DNA from 2 places in the Bradyrhizobium sp. CCGUVB1N3 genome. Region 1 is predicted to be linked to the other one. Evidence: riboswitches for the same ligand, from Rfam matches in the RefSeq annotation. Region 1 holds a riboswitch; the other holds the start of a gene.

Region 1 (5,964 bases):
GTTACGTTTTGATTTTATAGCCATCCAAATTGGCGCCTTACCAAATGAGCGAGATGGAAACGGACCACTTTTGCACTTCGTTATCGGCCCGATAGAAGCGGGGCTTCGCGGCCGACCATTAGTGCCACCGACACTTCCTCATTGCACTTATTCACGTTGCGGCCACGCCCAGAGCTTCCCTGATGAAGATTCTGTTCGTTCACAATAATTTCCCGGCTCAGTATCGCAACATTGCGGCTGCCTTGGCCAGGGAGCCTGGCTTCGAGCTTGTCGCGGTCGGCGCACCGACTTCAAGATCGATGCCATCGGTAAGATTGATCAGATACGCACTTCCGAAAGCTGATGTTTCGAGAACGCATGCGTTTGCGCGACGCTTCGATATTGACTGCCGGCGCGCGGAGCAGGTGTTGTACAGTCTTTCGAACTTGGTGACGTCGGGGTTCTCGCCTGATCTGATCTTCGCCCATCCGGGATGGGGCGAGACCCTGCCGTTGCGTACGTTCTTCCCAAAGGCACGGTTGCTCCTCTATTGCGAATTCTTTTACGGGCCGGAGGGGCGCGACATGGGGTTTGACCCGGAGTTTCCGATGCCCGGACTTGATGGCCACGTCGGGCTCCAGTTGAAGAATGCGACGACCCTGCTCGCGCTCGAGGATTGCGAAATGGGCATCTCGCCAACGAGATGGCAGCAATCGACCTTTCCCCCACATTATCAAGGCAAGATCGACGTGATCCACGAGGGCGTCGATACGGCGCGCATGCGGCCGAACCCCCAAGCGTGCCTAATACTACCGAATGGTCAGCACCTTTGCCCTTCAGACGAGGTCGTGACGTTTGTCGCGCGCAATCTAGAGCCGCTGAGGGGCTACCATATCTTTATGCGGGCGCTGCCGGAGATCCTGAGGCGCCGGCCGAACGCGCAAGTCATCATCATCGGCAGGAATGGCGTGTCCTACGGGCTACCCCCCCCGACGGGTACAACCTGGAAATCAACGTTCCTTGATGAGGTGCGTGATCGCCTCGACTTGTCCCGTGTGCATTTCATGGGCGGCGTCTCGTATGAAACCTTTATTGCAGCCCTTCAGGTGTCATCTGCCCACGTCTATTTTACCTATCCCTTCGTGCTGTCCTGGTCGATGTTGGAAGCGATGAGTACGGGGTGTCTAGTGATCGGCTCTGACACGGCACCCGTGCGGGAAATCATCAGCTCCGGCAAGAACGGTTTGCTTGTCCCATTTTTCGCAGTGGACGAGCTTGCCGGACGGGTTATTGAAGCCCTGGAGCAGCCGACCAACTTCGCCGGGCTGCGCCAGAGCGCCCGCCACCACGTCGTCGAGCACTATGACGCGGCGCAAGTGTGCGTCCCGCGAATGCGCCGCCTTCTGGACTCAGGACGAGAGTTCGCGTCATCCCAGCGCCATTACGCACCAATGCCTGCGCGGAGTGGCAACAAGGGAGTGACTTAAGCCCGCGGAATGAGCCGCAGGTCACTGAGATGATATCTCTCGTGGCGTATAGTGGCAGCCCCCTGATTTCCTGAAGTGGACTCCGGATTTTGGACCGGCGGCTCAGGTGGTGCGGATGCCGTTCCGTTTTGATAAACGGAGCGGACCATGAAGAAGACGAGACGGACAATCGATGCGGCGCTGAAGGTAAAGATCGCCTTGGAGGCGCTGCGAGAACAATCAACGGTGACGGATCTGGCGCAGCGCTACCAGGTGCATGTGAATCAGATTTATGCCTGGAAGAAACAGCTTCAGGATCAAGCGGTTCGGACGTTCGACGCGGGCGCTGGTCGGGATGGCGAGGCGGCCCACGAACTGGAGGTCGAGAAGAGAGCGCGTCGACATGATGCAGTTCTGGTCAAGGGAGCGCAGATTGTGCTGCTCGCCGCCTGAGCTAGTCGCCACATGCATATGGATCGCGTCTCGCTCAAGCGGAGCGACCAGCAGTTAAACCTTGACAGCGCTCGCCTCTCAGTTTGACGACAATGGCCGGGGGATGTTTACTGGATCAGGCTTCAAAAGAACGTTTGCAAGTACTCGAGACAGAAGAACGATCGCTATTCCTTCTTGGTCGCTACAACTACGCTCGGCGTCTTAAAACCCTGAAGTGCCTCATCCCATAAGGCTTGACGAATCTCGGCGAGTTCCGCTATATGTAGTATGTCACGGTCTTCCAGTCCAGATTTCGTTGGATGGAAGCTAAGAGGGAACCCGGTGCGCCTGCAACGGCTACTCCGAGGCTGCCCCCGCAACTGTAGGCGGCGAGCGGTTGTCATCATGGTCACTGGCGCGACAGCGCTGGGAAGGCCGACAGCCCGCAGCGACCCGCGAGCCAGGAGACCTGCCGCGACAGAACGAACGTCCTCGGGCGGGGTGTCCGATGAGGCGCTTGCAACCGGGGACATTTGCCCGGTCCCGCAAGTCGTCCGCGCGGCCCCAGCCCCCAAACATCGTGGGGTTGCCGATGTCGCCGTCTTACGATTTCGATCAGCATGGTCATCTCGTTGAGCTGCCGAGTGTGCGGCCCCCAGCCCAGGCAAAGCCTATCGCGCCTGAGCTGTGTCTTGTGCCGACGCCATCGCCGGCTCCGCTGCCTTGGCCGCTCGCGCCATCGCCAAAGCCGTCCGACCTCACGCTCGATCGGTCGCGCAACGACCTGCTGACGTCGTTCGGCAAGCTGACGCTGACCGACCGTTATCTGCTCGCCGGCGAGGGCCTCCAGGATATGTTCGCGCGGGTGGCTTGCGCCTTCGCGGACGATGTTGCGCATGCCCAACGTCTCTATGATGCGATGTCTCGGCTGTGGTTCATGCCGGCCACACCAGTGCTCTCCAACGGAGGCACCACGCGCGGCCTACCGATCTCGTGCTTCCTTAACTCGGTGTCGGATTCGCTCGAAGGCATCGTCGGCACCTGGAACGAGAACGTCTGGCTTGCCTCGAACGGCGGCGGCATCGGCACCTACTGGGGCAATGTTCGCTCGATCGGCGAAAAGGTGAAGGGCGGCGTCACTTCAGGCATCATTCCGTTCATCCATGTTATGGATGGCCTGACGCTGGCGATCAGCCAGGGCTCGTTGCGGCGCGGCTCGGCGGCGGTCTATCTCGATATACACCATCCCGAGATCGAGGAGTTCCTCGAGATCCGCAAGGCATCCGGCGACTTCAACCGCAAGAGCCTCAACCTGCATCACGGCATCAACGTCACCGACGAGTTCATGCGTGCCGTGGGCGCCGGCACCGCGTTCGCTCTGCGCAGCCCGAAGACCAACGAGGTCGTCCGCGAGATCGACGCCCGGCAGCTGTGGCAACGCATCCTTGAGAACCGGCTGCAGACCGGCGAGCCCTATCTCTTGTTCATCGACACCGTGAACCGCGCGCTCCCCAAGCACCAGCGCGAGCTCGGCCTCAAGGTCTCGACCTCCAACCTTTGCAGCGAGATTACGTTGCCGACCGGCATCGATCATCGCGATGAGGAGCGCACCGCGGTGTGCTGTCTGTCGTCGCTCAACCTCGAGACCTGGGACCAGTGGAAGGAAAAGCCGGGCTTTGTCGAGGACGTCTTGCGTTTCCTCGACAACGTGCTCACCCACTTCATCACGGTGGCGCCGGACCGCATGGAGCGTGCCCGCTACGCCGCCCTGCGCGAGCGCTCCGTCGGCCTCGGCGTGATGGGCTTCCACTCGTTTCTCCAGGCCAGGGGCATTCCGATGGAGAGCGTCCTGGCCAAGTCGTTCAATCTCAGCATGTTCCGAAAAATCCGTCGCGATGCCGACGCGGCATCCGTGGCGCTCGCTCGCGAGCGAGGCCCTTGCCCGGATGCGCTGGAATGCGGCGTGATGGCGCGCTTCAGCCACAAGATCGCGATCGCGCCGACCGCCTCGATCAGCATCATCTGCGGCGGCACCAGCGCCTGCACCGAGCCGATCCCGGCCAACATCTACACCCACAAGACGTTGTCCGGTGCCATCTCGGTGCGTAATCCGCATCTCGCCAAGGTGTTGTCCGCCAAAGGCGCCGACACTTTGGCGACCTGGCAGTCGATCATTGCGCACGAGGGGTCGGTCGCCCATCTCGACATCCTGTCGGAGCACGAAAAAGCGATCTTTCGCACCGCCTTCGAGATCGACCAGCGCTGGATCGTCGAGCTTGCCGCCGACCGCGCCGCGTTCATCTGCCAGAGCCAGTCGATCAACCTCTATCTGCCGGCCGACGTGGATAAGTGGGACCTCCACATGTTGCACTGGACGGCATGGAAGCGCGGGGTGAAGAGCCTCTACTACTGCCGATCAAAATCGATCTCGCGCGCGGCGTTCGCCGGCAAGATCGCCGACCGCGATAAGGCCGCGCCGCTGCAGCCGCCGCAGCGCACGGACTATGAGGAGTGCCTCGCATGTCAGTGATCGATCTCTCGTCCGTCGATCCTCGCACACTGATCGGCAAAGGGCGCGTCGGCCTCCTCGACTCGACCGGCAGCTATGACGTCGATCGCTACGCCTGGGCTTACGAGTTCTGGAAGCGCCAGCAGCAGACCCACTGGATGGGCGAGGAAGTGCCGCTCGGGGCCGACCTGAAGGATTGGGCGTCGGACCGCGTCACCGCCAACGAGCGCGCGCTGCTCACCCAGATCTTCCGTTTCTTCACCCAATCGGACATTGAGGTCGGTGACAACTATCTCAAGCGCTACATTCCGATCTTTCAGCCGCTCACCGTTCAGATGATGATGGCGGCCTTTACCAACATGGAGACGGTCCACATCGACGCATATGCTCTACTGCTCAAGACACTCGGCATGCCCAATACCGAGTTCGAGGCGTTCCGCGGCTATGCGGAGATGCGCGCCAAGGCGGACTACATGCACGAGTTCGGCGTTGACACCGTGGCCGATGTTGCTCGCACCCTGGCGATGTTCGGAGCCTTCACCGAAGGCATGGCGTTGTTCGCGAGCTTCGCCATGCTGCTCAACTTCCCGCGCCATAATAAGATGAACGGCATGGGACAAATAATAAGCTGGTCAGTGCGCGACGAGAGTCTCCACTGCGAGGGGATCATTAAGCTATTTCACGAATGGCACTGCGAAACCGGGGCGGTGACGCGCACCGTCCGCGACGACGTTGTCGACGTCGCCAAGACCATGGTGAAGCTGGAGGAGAGCTTCGTCGATCTCGCCTTTGGTCTAGGCAAGATCGAGGGCATGTGCCCTGAGCAGATCCACGCCTACGTCCGCTATGTCGCCGACTGGCGACTGACCCAGCTCCGGATTGCTCCGGTCTTCGGATTCTTCGAGGCTAAGGAGAGCAGCTTCATCCAAGTCAAGGCGCATCCGCTGCCGTGGCTTGTCGAGAGTCTCAATGGCATCGAGCACGCAAATTTTTTCGAGCAGCGCGCCACGGAGTACTCCAAGGCAGCGAGCCGCGGCAGCTGGGACGGCGAAGACGGGGTGTGGGAGGCCTTCGGCCGTATATAGATAGATAATCCGATCCTTGTCCCCTGAATCCGGATCGTGCCGCTTTGGGAATCCCTGCCGATTCATTTCCGGTATTAGCTGCAGGCCTCTTTGAGTGATCGTCGGAGCCAACCGATGAAGAGATCGTCTGTTCTGAACGCGTCCTTCTCGCTTCAATCTCCGCGATGGTGGCAAGTGCGACGCTCATTTCAGTCTGAACCTCAGACCATTCTCGGAGCACCGCAACAGCGTTCTCGAAAGCCTGTTCACTGGTCATAATCTCCATGAAGCTGCGCTTTGAGCCGCGCGGCCGAGTAGTCCTGCGGGGGACGCACGGACGGCTTAAAAGTGTCATTCGGCCTGCAAGGTTGGACGCCGTAAGGCCATGAAGTCGAGATGTCCCTGGAAGGACGGATCGCGGCTGCCGAACGGGCGATCGTCGCGCGCAGGTCCACAGCCGGCCGGTTACATTTCCGAAGCGTTGTCTTGTGAGCTTTTGCCAAGCTCGTCGACT
Region 2 (5,964 bases), 6.4 Mb from region 1:
CGTCAGGCCATGCCGCGCAAGCGCAGCGTCGATCACGCGCGCCTTGCGTGCACGCCCGGCGGCATCGACACCGGTGCCGCTGCCGGCGATCTCGTCGGCGCTCACGCCAAGCAGGCTCGCCGCGATCGCCGCCGACGTCGTGGTATTGCCGATGCCCATCTCGCCGAGGATGAGGAGATCAGGCTGCTTCGCCGCCGCGCGCGCCACCGCGCGCTGTCCGCATTCGAACGCAAATGCCAGCTCCGCCGGCTCCAGCGCAGCTTCCACGCTGAAATCGCGGGTGCCGCAGCGCGGCTTGTCCGCGACGATCCCCGCGACCTCCGACTGCGCCAGCGAGCCGGCATCGACGACCTCGAGACTTGAGCCCAGTTCACGCGCCAGCACCGAGATCGCAGCGCCGCCCGCTGCGAAGTTCGACATCATCGCGATCGTGACTTCCTGCGGATAGGCCGAGACACCCTGGGCAACGATGCCGTGATCGCCGGCAAACACGATGATCGGCACGCGCGCGGCGCGCGGCTGCTCCGTCTCCTGCAGACCCGCAAGGTCGATCGCGACCTGCTCGAGCCGGCCGAGCGCGCCAGTCGGCTTGGTCAATTGCGCCTGCCGCGCCACCGCGGCCTCGCGGTGCGCGGTGGAGATACCCGGGCATTTCTCGTAGACCCAATTGGGGAGCATGTCGTCCTCCGTTCACACGACCGCGGTCGCGTCACGCACTGCGTTTGAGAATGTAGCTGTCCATGATCCAGCCGTGCCGTTCGCGCGCCTCCTGGCGTAGCGCGACGATGCGCGGGCCGATCTCGGCCAACGCACCCGACATGACGACCTGGTCGGGCATGCCGAGATAGGCGCCCCACCAGATCTGCAGGCCTTCCGGATCGAGCGACTGAAACGCCGTGCCGCCGTCGAGCATCACCACCACGGTGTCGGCGCCTTGCGGCCAGCCGCCTTCGCGCAGTCGCCGCCCTGTCGTCACCAGGAAAGGCTCGCCGATATCGTTCAGCGGCAGCGCATGCGCCGCGCATAGCGCCTGGATCGAGGTGATGCCGGGGACGACTTCGATCGCGGGCGAAGGATCAAGCCGTCGCGCGATCCGCAAAGAGGAGTCATAGAGCGACGGATCGCCCCAGATCAGCAGCGCAACGCGGCCATCACGTCCGAGATGGGCCGCGATCGCCTCCGACCACGTCGCCGCGACCGCATCATGCCAGTCATCGACGCCCTTGCGGTAGTCGGCCTCGCCGGCGTCACGCACCGGCAGGTCGAACTCCGCGATACGCGTCTCTTTGCTGGTGAGCACATCGGCGCAAATCATCCGCCGCAGGTCGGCGAGATCGGACTTCTGCGTCCCCTTGCGCGGAATCAGGACAAGGTCGGCCGCGTTGATGGCACGGATCGCGGCGAGCGTGAGCTGCTCGGGATCGCCGCAACCGATACCTATCAGGGAGAGCGTGAGCATCACGAGTGTGAAGGGCGACCATGACGGCCGCCCTTCAAATCATCCCTGCGCCGCGTTGTGCAGGCGCGGGGTGACGAGGCCGGGCGCGGTAACGCCGCGCAGCGACTTCGCCAGCGCCAGCACCGCGAGATCGGCGAGCGGCTCGATCACGATGACCAGCGCATAGGATGCGGCAAAGGTCGCGATGTTGGCGAGGTTCGCAGCACCAAAGCCCGCGCCGTAGATGGCCCAGAACGCAACCCAGGCGATGATGCCGGACTGATACGCCGTCGAGAGCGCCAGCGCCTGACGATACTGCAGGTCGACATAGGCCGTGTTGCGGGGAATGATGCGGGTCGCGAGCGCCTGGATGGCGAACAGCGGCACCAGCAGCGTGGTGACGTTCATGCCGTATTGCGGCAGGTCGGTCGGCACGAAGAACAGGCCTTGCAGCAACAGGCCGAGCGCCAGTCCCAAGGCCGCCGGCGCTGCGCCGAACAGCAGGAACAAGGTCGAACCGAGAATGAAGTGCACCTCGGACACCCCGACCGGGAAGTGCGGCAGGATTTCGAAGAAAGTGAAGACCAGCGCGGTCGTGGCAGCCGTCCGTACCGCAAACGAGCTGATGCCCTGCTCGCGCACGGTCTCGGCCGCGAGCTTCAGCGCGACGCCGCCGGCGGCGATGCCGGTTGCGTAACTCAACACGAGCTTGGCGCCCGTCACGATTCCCGGTTCGATATGCATGGTTCAAGTCCTTCCTGCCGTCACACCCGACGGCCTTGGCGTCCAAACGTGCAGGGCCGGTCTCCTGGCTCGCGGATCGAAGGGGATCTCCGGCCTTCCCGGGCCTTGCGGCCCAGTGGCGGATCGGAGGCCCTCACCGCTTACAGTCGCGGGGGCGGCTGGGGTTTGGGGCGCCGCAACTGGGTCCGCCCACCCCCATTCCCGATTATGCTCCGGCGCTTTGCGCCGCATCGAGCACCATGCCCCTCTTGTGTGCCTCTTTCGCAAGCCGGGCGTCAAGGGTGGAACGACGGCTGCGGACATCATCACGACGATTCTCCCGCCAGCGCGCCAAACAGGATGACGGCGGCCGTGGTCGCGGGCGCGGCCTGCGCGAGTTCTTCGGCGAGTTTCGCGATGGTCGTGCGGACCAGCCGCTCATCGGCGCGGCCCAGGGATTCCGCAAACAGCGCCGGGGTTTCCGGCGAAAGACCTTGCGCGATCAGCTTCGAGGCCAGGGCCGGAAACGTGCGCCGGCCCATATAGACCACCGTCGTGGCATCCGGATCGGCCAGCGCCGCCCAGTTCAGATTTTGCGGAAGCTGCCCGGTCACATCGGCCCCGGTCACGAACTGCACCCGGCGCGCGGTGTTCCGCCGGGTCAGGGGAATGCCGGCTTGGGCCGCCGCAACGCAGGCCGAGGTGACGCCGGGCACGATCTCGTAGCCGATCCCGGCCGCCCGAAGCGTCTCGATCTCCTCCTCGAGCCGGCCGAAGATGCCGGCATCGCCGGATTTCAGCCGCACCACGCGCGCGCCGGTCGCGGCATAATCGACCAGCAGGCGGTTGACGTGCTGCTGCTTGGTCGAGGGCCGGCCGGCGCGTTTTCCGACTGCCACGAGATTGGCGCCGGGCCGGGCAAGCTCGAGGATCGCGCCGGAGGCGAGATCGTCATAGAGCACGACGTCGGCCTCGCGCAGCCGCGCGGCGCCCTTGAGCGTCAAGAGCTCGGGATCGCCGGGACCGGCGGAGATGAAGGAGACGAAGCCGCTCACCGGTCCTCCGCAATCAGGTGAAAGAAAGTCCCTGTCGCATGTCCGCGTCGCGATCCGGTCTCCGCGACGGTCGCCCCTGTCGCGTCACGCACGATTGCAAGCGGCGTATCGGGCTGCGCGAGAATCGTCGAATAGTGGAATTCATGACCGCGCAGGCGGACGCCCGGATGATGGCCCGGCATCGGTGCCGCGAGCTCGGCCAGCCGATAGCCGAGATGCATACGACGCTTGGCAAAGCTCGTCTCCAGACCCAACAGGCCAAGCATCTCGTGCCGCGCACCATCGGCGTCGGTCAAGGCCGCGCCCATCACCATGTAGCCGCCGCATTCGCCATGGACCGGCCGCGTCTCGGCGAATGCGCGCAAGTGCTCGCGAAAGCGCGCATTCGCGGCGAGCCGGCCGGCGTGCAATTCGGGGTAGCCGCCGGGCAGCCAGCAGATATCGGCGCTCGGATCAGGTCCTTCGTCGGCGAGTGGCGAGAACGGCAGGATCTCCGCACCGGCGGCGCGCCAGGCCTCCAGCATATGCGGATAGACGAAGGAGAATGCGGCATCGCGCGCCAGCGCAATGCGCTGGCCTGGCGGCGTGACGTTGAGCCTATTCGTGGCTGGACGCGCCGACCATGCCGACGCCGCGCCCAGAACGGCATCGAGATCGACATGCGAGCTGACGAAACGCGCAGCCTCGGCGATCAGGGCGCCGATCTCCGCCTGCTCCTCGGCCTGCACCAGGCCGAGATGCCGCTTCGGCAGGCTGATCTCGGCATGGCGCGGCAGCGCGCCGAACACGGCAATGCCGGCATCATTCAATGCGCGTCGCACCAGATCCTCATGTCGCGGGCTCGCGACGCGATTGAGCACGACGCCGGCAAGCCGCACACCGGCGCGAAAATCGCGCAGTCCCGCGGCAATCGCGGCGGCCGTCTGGGCCTGGCCGGACGGATCGATCACCAGGAGCACCGGCCAGCCCATCATCTCCGCGAGGTCGGCCGTCGCCCCCGTCCCCGAGACACCGCGCGCAGCGACGCCGTCGAACAGGCCCATCGAGCCCTCGGCCAGTACGAGATCGGCGTTCGCACCACGGCTGACGAAATGTTCAATGGTCGCGCGATCCATCGCCCAGCTATCGATGTTGACCGAGGGGCGTCCCGTGGCGGCCGCATGAAAGGCAGGATCGATATAGTCGGGGCCGCTCTTGAAGCACTGCACACTGAGTCCGCGATCGCGATAGGCGCGTGCGAGCGCCAGCGTCAGCGTCGTCTTGCCGACGCCAGAAGCCGGCGCCGAGATGACGAGACCTGCCGCCATCACGATGCCTCCGGAAAGCGCGGCGCAGGACCAACCGGCCGGTAGCGGCGGTCGTAGTCGGCCGCATAAAGGCGGCTCTCGGAAAACTCCTCCGAGCCGAGTGTTTTGCCGACCAGGATGAGCGCGGTGCGCTCGAGCTCGGCGCCGACGGCCGCATCGAGCGTGGCGAGCGTCGCGCGCACGATGCGCTGGTCCGGCCAGCTCGCGCGCCAGACGATCGCCACCGGGCAGTCCGCGCCATAATGCGGCGTCAGCTCGGCGACGACCTTGTCGAGCAGATGGATCGAGAGATGGATTGCGAGCACCGCGCCGGTCGTGGCAAAGGCGGCGAGCTTCTCGCCCTCGGGCATCGCGCTCGCGCGCCCCGGTGTGCGCGTTAGCACCACCGATTGCGCAAGCCCCGGCAGCGTCAGCTCGGCCTCCAGCGCTGCGGCTGCAGCGGAGAACGAAGGCACGCCGGGCGTGACGGTGAAGGGAATGCCGAGCGCGCGCAGGCGGCGCAATTGCTCACCCATCGCCGACCAGATCGACAGGTCGCCCGAATGCAGCCGCGCTACATCCTTCCCTTTCGCATGCGCGTTGGCGATCTCGGCGATGATCTCGTCGAGCGACAGCGGCGCCGTGTTGACGATCCGCGCGCCCTTCGGGCAATGCGCCAGAACGCCTTCGGGCACGAGCGAGCCCGCATAGAGGCACACTGGTGAGGCCGCGATCAGGTCGCGCCCGCGCAAGGTGAGGAGATCGGCGGCGCCCGGCCCTGCCCCAATGAAATGCACGGTCATTCGCCGTCTCCTTCCGCAATCGCCGCCGTCGCGGTCCGGTCCTGCGAGACCACGCGCGTCGCAATCAGCCGCGCGTCGCGGCCCGCTGCTGCGAGCGCGACGGCTTCCGCCACCGATCCGGTACCGAATTTTTCCTGGATGAGCTCTGACTGCGTCGGCGTCGCGATGCCGGCGAGCATGTCGGCGGAAATGGCCTTGATCGGCACGTTGAATTCGCCCGCCAGCAACTTCAGCGCCGCGCTGTCCGCCTTGTCGCTGACCGTTGCAACGGCCGTGAGACCTTCCACGCCGCCCGCGGCGAGAAGGGCCTCGCGCAGCGCGGCGAGGCTAACGTCGTGCTTGAAGCCGAGCCCTGCGACCTTCATCGCACCACGCTCCATTGCACGACCGGCCGCGCCGCCTCCCAGGAACGATAGCGCCCCAACGGACCCGCATGTGCGATCTCGACCCGCATCAATTCGCCGCCATGGCGCTGGTTCAGCTCCACCAGCAACGTTTCCGTCTCCAGCGTCACGGCATGAGCAACCAGCCGCGTGCCCGTGGCAATTCGCGACCAGACGGCATCGAACATCGCGGCGTCGAGGCCGCCGCCGATGAACACGGCATCAGGCGTCTCCAGGCCCGCCGTTGCGCCGGGCGCAACTCCCACGACCACCGCG

Evidence for each region. A riboswitch is a leader RNA that binds a small molecule or an ion and turns the genes downstream of it on or off. The one in region 1 is predicted to bind cobalamin.
Region 2: linked by a shared signal. The riboswitch ahead of NLM33_RS11025 (energy-coupling factor ABC transporter permease) and the one ahead of NLM33_RS41340 (ribonucleoside-diphosphate reductase subunit alpha) in region 1 are both predicted to bind cobalamin.

What each region holds. Positions count from the first base shown of each region.
Region 1 covers NZ_JANADR010000001.1:8,746,208-8,752,171, forward strand. Annotated here, with positions in the region: gene NLM33_RS41330 (glycosyltransferase family 4 protein) at 183-1,466, shown strand; gene NLM33_RS41335 (transposase) at 1,614-1,898, shown strand; cobalamin riboswitch at 2,155-2,369, shown strand; gene NLM33_RS41340 (ribonucleoside-diphosphate reductase subunit alpha) at 2,470-4,407, shown strand; gene NLM33_RS41345 (ribonucleotide-diphosphate reductase subunit beta) at 4,398-5,471, shown strand.
Region 2 covers NZ_JANADR010000001.1:2,311,544-2,317,507, forward strand. Annotated here, with positions in the region: gene cobT (nicotinate-nucleotide--dimethylbenzimidazole phosphoribosyltransferase) at 1-678, opposite strand, end outside; gene cobF (precorrin-6A synthase (deacetylating)) at 710-1,459, opposite strand; gene NLM33_RS11025 (energy-coupling factor ABC transporter permease) at 1,499-2,182, opposite strand; cobalamin riboswitch at 2,219-2,439, opposite strand; gene cobA (uroporphyrinogen-III C-methyltransferase) at 2,488-3,216, opposite strand; gene NLM33_RS11035 (cobyrinate a,c-diamide synthase) at 3,213-4,523, opposite strand; gene cobM (precorrin-4 C(11)-methyltransferase) at 4,523-5,305, opposite strand; gene NLM33_RS11045 (cobalamin biosynthesis protein) at 5,302-5,670, opposite strand; gene cbiE (precorrin-6y C5,15-methyltransferase (decarboxylating) subunit CbiE) at 5,667-5,964, opposite strand, start outside.